3 regions of the Roseibium sp. Sym1 genome follow, and region 2 is predicted to be linked to each of the others. Evidence: riboswitches for the same ligand, from Rfam matches in the RefSeq annotation. Region 2 holds a riboswitch; each other region holds the start of a gene.

Region 1 (2,256 bases), 2.9 Mb from region 2:
CAGCCAGCGGTGTTGGGCAGGACGCGCACGCCGAGTTCACGGATCAGTTCCCAGAACCGGCCTCCCGAACCACCGTTCGCTGTCTCCCGTCGGAGCGATACCGTCACGATTTCCGTACCGGAGGCCTTCACCGCCTCGCCGAGCACCTTGGGGGACGGGTATTGTGCCGTCCCCAGAAGCAGTCGAGAGGAGACGGTTTCGCCATAGAAGGTCACCACTGGTCAGCCTCCCTGCATGGGTGACAGGATCTCGATCCTGTCACCGGTCTGTAGAACACAGGCAGCCCGATCCTCTGCCGGGACAAGGTCACCGTTGTGCGCCGTTGCCAGGAAATCGTGGTCATAGGCCAGCTCTTCCAGAAGCAGGGCCAGCGTCGCACTCGCAACCTGCCGGTCCTCGCCGTTAATGATGAGGTTCATGCGCCGTCTCCAGGTCTTGCGAAAAAATGAGCTCTGCCGCTTCGGCGGCGAAATGGGGAGCCAGCAGGAAACCATGCCTGTAGAAGCCGTTGAGCGAGACCGTCCTCCCCTTGCGCCGGATACGCGGCAGATTGTCCGGATAGGCGGGACGCAGCCCCGCCCCGGTCTCGATGATCCTTGCTTCCGCGAACCCCGGATGGAGGCTGTAGGCAGCATTGAGCAGCTCCATTGTGGACCGCACGGTGATCGGGCCGCTATCGGCGCTCTCGATCATCGTCGCCCCCACCATGAAGTGATGATTGTCCCTGGGGACCACATAGACGGGGATCCGCGGATGCAGGAACCTGACCGGCCGGGACAGGGTCACCTCGGGTGCGTGCAGCAACAGCATCTCGCCGCGCACCGGCCTGAGGTCCGGATCCTCCGCCGCTATCCCGGTACAATCCACGGCAAGGTCTGCATCGGATCCGGCATGCTTTCCACAGCAGCAATACTGGACGCCTTGGCCGACCAGCTTGTCGAGCAGGCCGGTCAGGGCCTTGCGCGGGTCAAGATGTGCTTCCCTCTCGAAGAACAATGCCCTGGCAAAACGGCCTGCGAGATCCGGTTCAAGGGCGCCGATCGCGTCGCGGTCAACATGGCTGAAACCATCGGTGCGCGCCGCGAACCGGTCAAGTTCCCCGGTGTCCCTTGGCGAAGCCACCACCAGTGTGCCGTTTCGCCTGACAAGGCCAGGCACCGCCCTGTCCCACCAGTCAATCGATCCACGTCCCAGGACAAGCACTGCCTCTTCGGCATTTTCCCGTTCGCACCAGGGTGCGAGCATACCGCCAGCGAGCCAGGAAGCGCTCCGGCGCATGTCGCGACCGCGCTCAAGCAGGCTCACCTCTGCTCCGCGTCCAATCAGCTCCAGTGCAAGCGCCAGTCCGGCGACACCGGAACCGCGAATTTCCACCTTCATGGCAGCCCCACTCGTGTGGACAGCCGCCCGGGGGGCATCGTCAGGGAGACAATGATCTGCGCCAAGTCCGCACTCCGGCAAGGCAGGCACCACCTTGCTTCTCAGGTGGTCAAACCGGAACGGGACGGCTGAAAGGGACACGGGGCGGATCGACCCTGAACAGTCCCTGAGGCACCCTCCCTTCGCCAGCATGACCTGGATCAGGTTCGTCGGGTCCCTGCGCCGCGCAATTGCGCCAGCAGTATCTCAGCCCCTTGTCGGGACACCCCGGGTGAAGTTTCCTTGTGCCGTCGCCAGACCGGTCCTGTCAAGGGAGTGCCTCCTGATCGAGACTTGCAAGGAATGAGCGGACCTCGGCGAGCGTGGTCAGCCGATACACCGCGAGATGTGCGGGTGGTGTCCGGTAGACAGCCTCCAGCTTGTCGCGTGCGGAGTTCCGCGTGCGCCAGATGAAATGGAGAAAATCGACGGTCTGCAGATTGAAGCGCTCGGGACAACCGTCGGGCAGATCCGGCCGCGTGCGTCCGTAGTGTTTCATCGACCGCCTGAGGACACGGAACAGACGCAGGCCGACAGGCACGTCCAGCCAGACAAAGGTGTCCGCCCGGGCGACCCGCTCCGCATACGTGCCGGAGTGTCCCCCCTCGAAGATCCAGTGGTCCTGGATGTGCACCTCGTGGGTCAGCCGGTCTTTCTCCGCTCTCGGGCGCTCCACCCAGCCGGAGCACCAGTGGATTTTGTCCATATGGAAGACCGGCAGACCGGTTTTTTCTCCCAATGCCGTGGCGAGCATGCTCTTGCCGGACCCGGGACCGCCGACGATCATGACGCGTTTCATGGGACACCTTCGAGGAAAGCGAGGGAAAGGGTTGGCGG
Region 2 (2,256 bases):
CGATCTGGGCATGCAGCGTCGGCTGATAGGAGACCGCAATATCGCCCCGTCCTGCCGCCACCAGCTTCGGCGGCATGGCCGGATCCGCCGGCTCGATGATTTCCACCTCAAGGCCCTCGGCCGCGAAGAACCCCTTGGTCTGGGCCGTAACCAGCGGCGCGTGATCGGGATTGATGAACCAGTCAAGCAGCAGGGTCAGCTTGTCCGCGGCCTGGACCGGCTGAGACGCCAGAAGGCCGGCGGCGAAGACAAGAGACAGGAGTTGTTTTTTCATTGGATCCTCCGTTGCGGCAGCGTGGTTTCAGGTCACGGTCTGCCAGGGCACTAGAAACTGGGTGAAGCGGTTCACGGCAAAGCGCATGATCAGCACCATTGCCGCGAGCAGGATGAGAGCGGCGAACATCAGGTCCGCCTGCATGCGATTGCTGCTCTGGAGCATGATGAAGGCAAGCCCGCCCTTGGCTCCGGCCCACTCGCCGATAATCGCGCCCATGGGCGCGAAGACGGCGGCCACGCGCAGGCCGGAGGCAAAAGCAGGCAGGCCGGACGGCAGGCGGAACAGCCACAATTCGCGCAGCCGCGACAGCCGGTAGAGCCGGGCCAGGTCCCCCAGCCCCGGGTCGAGACGCTGGAGACCGTCGAAAAAGGTCGATGTCACGGTGAAGAAGATCACGAGGATCACGACCACGATCTTGGATGCAAGGCCGAAGCCGAGCCAAAGGACAAGAATCGGCGCGATTGCGAAAACCGGCAGCGCCTGGGTCACGAGGATCGGCGGCATCGCGAACCGGGCCGCCACCGGGAACAACCACAAAAACACAGACAGAACGGCCCCTGCCAACGCGCCCAAAACAAAACCGAGCACGGTTTCGTAGGCGGTGATCCCCGCATGATGCAGCAGGAAACCGGCGTTCTTGGCAAAGGCCGCGAACACCCGGTCCGGCCCGGGCAGGATGTAGTGCTGGGTGTCAAAAACGAAGACGATCGCAGCCCAGACCGCAACGGCGACAGCTGCACCGGTCAGGGCCCGCAGCACCGGCATCAGGAAAGACGTCATCTGGCCGACCCCTCGCGCCTGCACCCGAAGGCAATCGGGCGGGCCGGAACCGGCAACGGCAATGACAGCAACTGCCACGATGGCAGACGACAACGCATAGGATCTCCCGTCTTCGGACGCGCCGAAAATGACATTGGAGATCCGGGATTTGGCTAAAGGTTTCCGTCCCTTCGCCGGCATGACCCGGATCAGGTTCTAAGGGTTCGGCTGATGCCATCTCAGTTCCGGAAACCGGAACACCCCTCGGACCAAGGCGGACCTTGCCTCGTACGGTGGAAAAAGGCAAGCCGCGATCCGCGGCTTTTTTGGATTTGGTGGTCGCCCCTTGGGGTCAGCCGGCCTGCCAGGCTGTGATCGCCTTTTCGACCGCTTCGGCACCGACAGTGCCCTTTTCAAGGGTCAGGATGCCCCTTTTGCCGTTTTCATACAGCATCGGAATGTCGATCCAGCCGCGCTCGCGCAAAAGGGCCAGGTTCCGCTGCTGTTCGTTGGGCAGGCTGGAGAGCGCAATCCAGAAAAAGCCGGGAGAGACTTTCACCGATGCCCCGATGAGGGCATCCCCGCGGGCCTCTTCCGTCGGCTTCATGACCAGACCGGGCACGTTGACGACATCCCCGGCGGCAAAGGTTTCCGGAAACTCGTACTTGATCTCGACCAGGTGGCTCGCCGGCAGCGACGTGTCATCATTCGGCTTGATGCGGATATCCACCTTCACGTCGCGTTCGGGAATCTCGACGGAGGCGCTCAGAACCGCCTGTGCCTGACCATCGAGATTGGTTTCCTCGTCGAGGGTCCAGACGACGGCGCCCTGTGCCGCGGTGCCGGCACCTCCGCTTTCCTCGCCTTCCTCGTAGAGGATCGAGCGCTGTACGCTGCTCTCTTCCGCGACGGCAGGAACGGAGGGAGCCGCTTCTTCGGGCGAAATCGCCGCAAGGTTGTCATCCGGCACGGCCACCGGCGGTTGTTCGGGCGTGGCCGGCTCGGCGGCCGGCACCTGTTCGTTGTCGATGGACGTCACGATGGACGGCTGCGCCGGGGCCGGGGCCGGGGTGTCGTCCTGCGGCGTGATCGTCGTCGTGGTCACTGTCAGGGCGTCGGGCGCAACCACGTCGTCAGTACCGTCATTCAGCAGCCTGTCGGTGTTTTTGGTCTCGTCCGCCGCAGCCTGAGAGGGTTCATCCTGCGCCGGCGTGCCCTGG
Region 3 (2,256 bases), 1.3 Mb from region 2:
CCGGGTCGAGCACGACCGGCCCGGTGTCATGCGCTTTCAGCCCATCGGCAACCGCCTCGATTGTCGCAACCGTCGACAGCATGCCGATCTTGGTGGCCTTGACCGCAAGGTCCGAATAGACCGCGTCGATCTGCGCGCGGACGAAGTCCGGCGGCACGTCGTGGATCGCGCTGACACCGAGCGTGTTCTGCGCCGTCAGGGCGGTCAGGACGCTGGCACCGAAGACGCCGTTGGCGGAAAAGGTTTTCAGATCGGCCTGTATGCCGGCACCGCCGCCGGAATCAGATCCTGCAATCGTCACCGCTATGGCGGTCATGTGGGTCTCCTCAAGTGAAACAGGGACTGCCGGTTCAGGCCGTTTTCAAACGGATCTCGATATCCCGCAGGCTGAGGCCGTAGAGGGCGTCCAGCAGTTCCGGCACGAAGCTCCCGGGCCCGCCGGAGCGTTCCGCCGCGATCTCTCCGGCAATGTTGAAGACGCTGAGGCCACAGGCGGCCGCCAGCGCCTTGTCGGCCTCCACGGCGGCAAAGGCGGCCAGAACCGCGCCGCCGGCACAGCCGGTCGCGGTGACCCGCCCCATCAGCTTGTGTCCGTTGGAAAGGCAATAGTCCTCGCCCTGGCTTTCGATCTTGTCCTCCGCGCCTGTCACCGCAAACACCGTGCCGGTCGCGATCAGGGCGTCCGCCTGTTCCCGGTCGGGGAACAGGGCCTCCAGTTCGGCCAGGTTAAGCCGCACCAGATCAGGCTGTGCTGCCAGCAGGTCCCGCGCGAACTCGCATCGCAAGGTCGAACGTTCGACAAAGACCGGATCGATACAGACGGGGCGTCCCGCCTTCTGCGCGGCCGCGACCGCAAGCGGGATCGCGCTGCGGCGCGTCTCGTCCAGCGTGCCCAGGTTGACGAGCAGCGCGTCGGACCCGGCGGCAAAGCCCGCGACTTCCTCCGGCGCCAGTGTCATCGACGGCACCGCGCCAAGCGCCAGCAGCACATTTGCAGTGAAATTCTGGGCAACCGCGTTGGTGATGGCATGAACGCGCGGTGTCGTCTGCCGGACCCGCTCCAGCACCGCATGAACGGTTTCCGGAGAAAGGTCCCGTGTCGAGGCCACCAGGGAAAGTGTCATGATCTCAAATCCCTCCGCCGGTATCATCCGGATCAGGTTCAAGGAGTTGGCGGGCCGCCTCTCAGCCCGGACCGGTATGGCCGGGCACCCCCATGAGATGACTTGACTGCTAGCAAGAGGGACATCCGAATGCAAGTCCCGGGGCATTGCGCGCCTCTCCGCGATTGACTGATACGGCGAGATGGGCGATGTCCATGAACACATTTTGATTGAAGCACTGTCCGGAGCACCGCATGACCCCGTTTTTCGTGATGATCAAATGCCAGCTGGGCAAGACCTACCAGGTCGCCAACGCGATCGCCGACGCGGAGATTGCATCCGAGGTCTATTCGACCAGCGGCGACAACGACCTCCTGGTCAAGTTCTACATCGATGACGGCGCCGATATCGGCCATTTCGTCAATGAGAAGGTGCACCCGATCGACGGCATCCAGGACACCAAGACCATCATCACCTTCAAGGCCTTTTGAAACACCTTTCCGGCCACCTCATCCAGGAGGAGCTTTCATGCAGTTTCTGAAATCGACGGCCCTTTGTCTCGGCCTCGCCCTTGCCCCCATGGCAACATCCGTGCCGGTCTCCGCCCAGGGCATGCCGCCGGAACAGATCAAGCAGATCCTTGATCTGACCAAGGCCAACTGGGTTGCCTTCCGCGACTGGCAGGGCCAGGAGCTGGTCTATTTCACCCATCTGGAATCCTGGAAATGCGGCATCGACTACGTTTTCTACGGCATCAATGACGGCCCGATCGACCAGGAATGGCAACTGGATGAATGCGATCCGGACAACCCCAACGCGGTTCTGAAGGACAAGCCCTATATCGAGCGCCCGCCCGGCTCGACCCAGTCGATCAGCGTCCAGCTGATTTTCCCGGACGGCACAAAGAGTGCTGTCGAGCGGTTCGAGTACAAGCCGCAGTAAGCGGTACCGGGCCTTCCGTCCCTGTGCCGCTATGAGCGAGACGGTGTCGAGGCGCGGCGGGATTTGGTGCGGTCGAGGCCGAGGCGGTGCTCGCGGTAGATGACGAAGATCCCCGCCGCGATCACGATCAGCGCGCCGAGCACGACTTCCGGAAGCGGCACTTCGGAAAACACCACCCAGCCGACGATGATTGCCCAGAGCATGTTGACAT

What was found. A riboswitch is a leader RNA that binds a small molecule or an ion and turns the genes downstream of it on or off. The one in region 2 is predicted to bind thiamine pyrophosphate.
Region 1: linked by a shared signal. The riboswitch ahead of thiO (glycine oxidase ThiO) and the one ahead of O6760_RS12155 (ABC transporter permease) in region 2 are both predicted to bind thiamine pyrophosphate.
Region 3: linked by a shared signal. The riboswitch ahead of O6760_RS17865 (hydroxyethylthiazole kinase) and the one ahead of O6760_RS12155 (ABC transporter permease) in region 2 are both predicted to bind thiamine pyrophosphate.

The regions. Positions count from the first base shown of each region.
Region 1 is NZ_CP114786.1:5,532,845-5,535,100, forward strand. Features, by position in the region: gene O6760_RS25660 (thiazole synthase) at 1-218, opposite strand, end outside; gene thiS (sulfur carrier protein ThiS) at 222-419, opposite strand; gene thiO (glycine oxidase ThiO) at 403-1,380, opposite strand; TPP riboswitch at 1,540-1,660, opposite strand; gene O6760_RS25675 (DNA topology modulation protein FlaR) at 1,688-2,218, opposite strand.
Region 2 is NZ_CP114786.1:2,658,895-2,661,150, reverse strand. Features, by position in the region: gene O6760_RS12160 (ABC transporter substrate-binding protein) at 1-274, opposite strand, end outside; gene O6760_RS12155 (ABC transporter permease) at 302-1,150, opposite strand; TPP riboswitch at 1,206-1,311, opposite strand; gene O6760_RS12150 (hypothetical protein) at 1,389-2,256, opposite strand, start outside.
Region 3 is NZ_CP114786.1:3,927,376-3,929,631, reverse strand. Features, by position in the region: gene thiD (bifunctional hydroxymethylpyrimidine kinase/phosphomethylpyrimidine kinase) at 1-316, opposite strand, end outside; gene O6760_RS17865 (hydroxyethylthiazole kinase) at 351-1,124, opposite strand; TPP riboswitch at 1,116-1,226, opposite strand; gene O6760_RS17860 (Lrp/AsnC ligand binding domain-containing protein) at 1,358-1,594, shown strand; gene O6760_RS17855 (hypothetical protein) at 1,632-2,045, shown strand; gene O6760_RS17850 (DMT family transporter) at 2,075-2,256, opposite strand, start outside.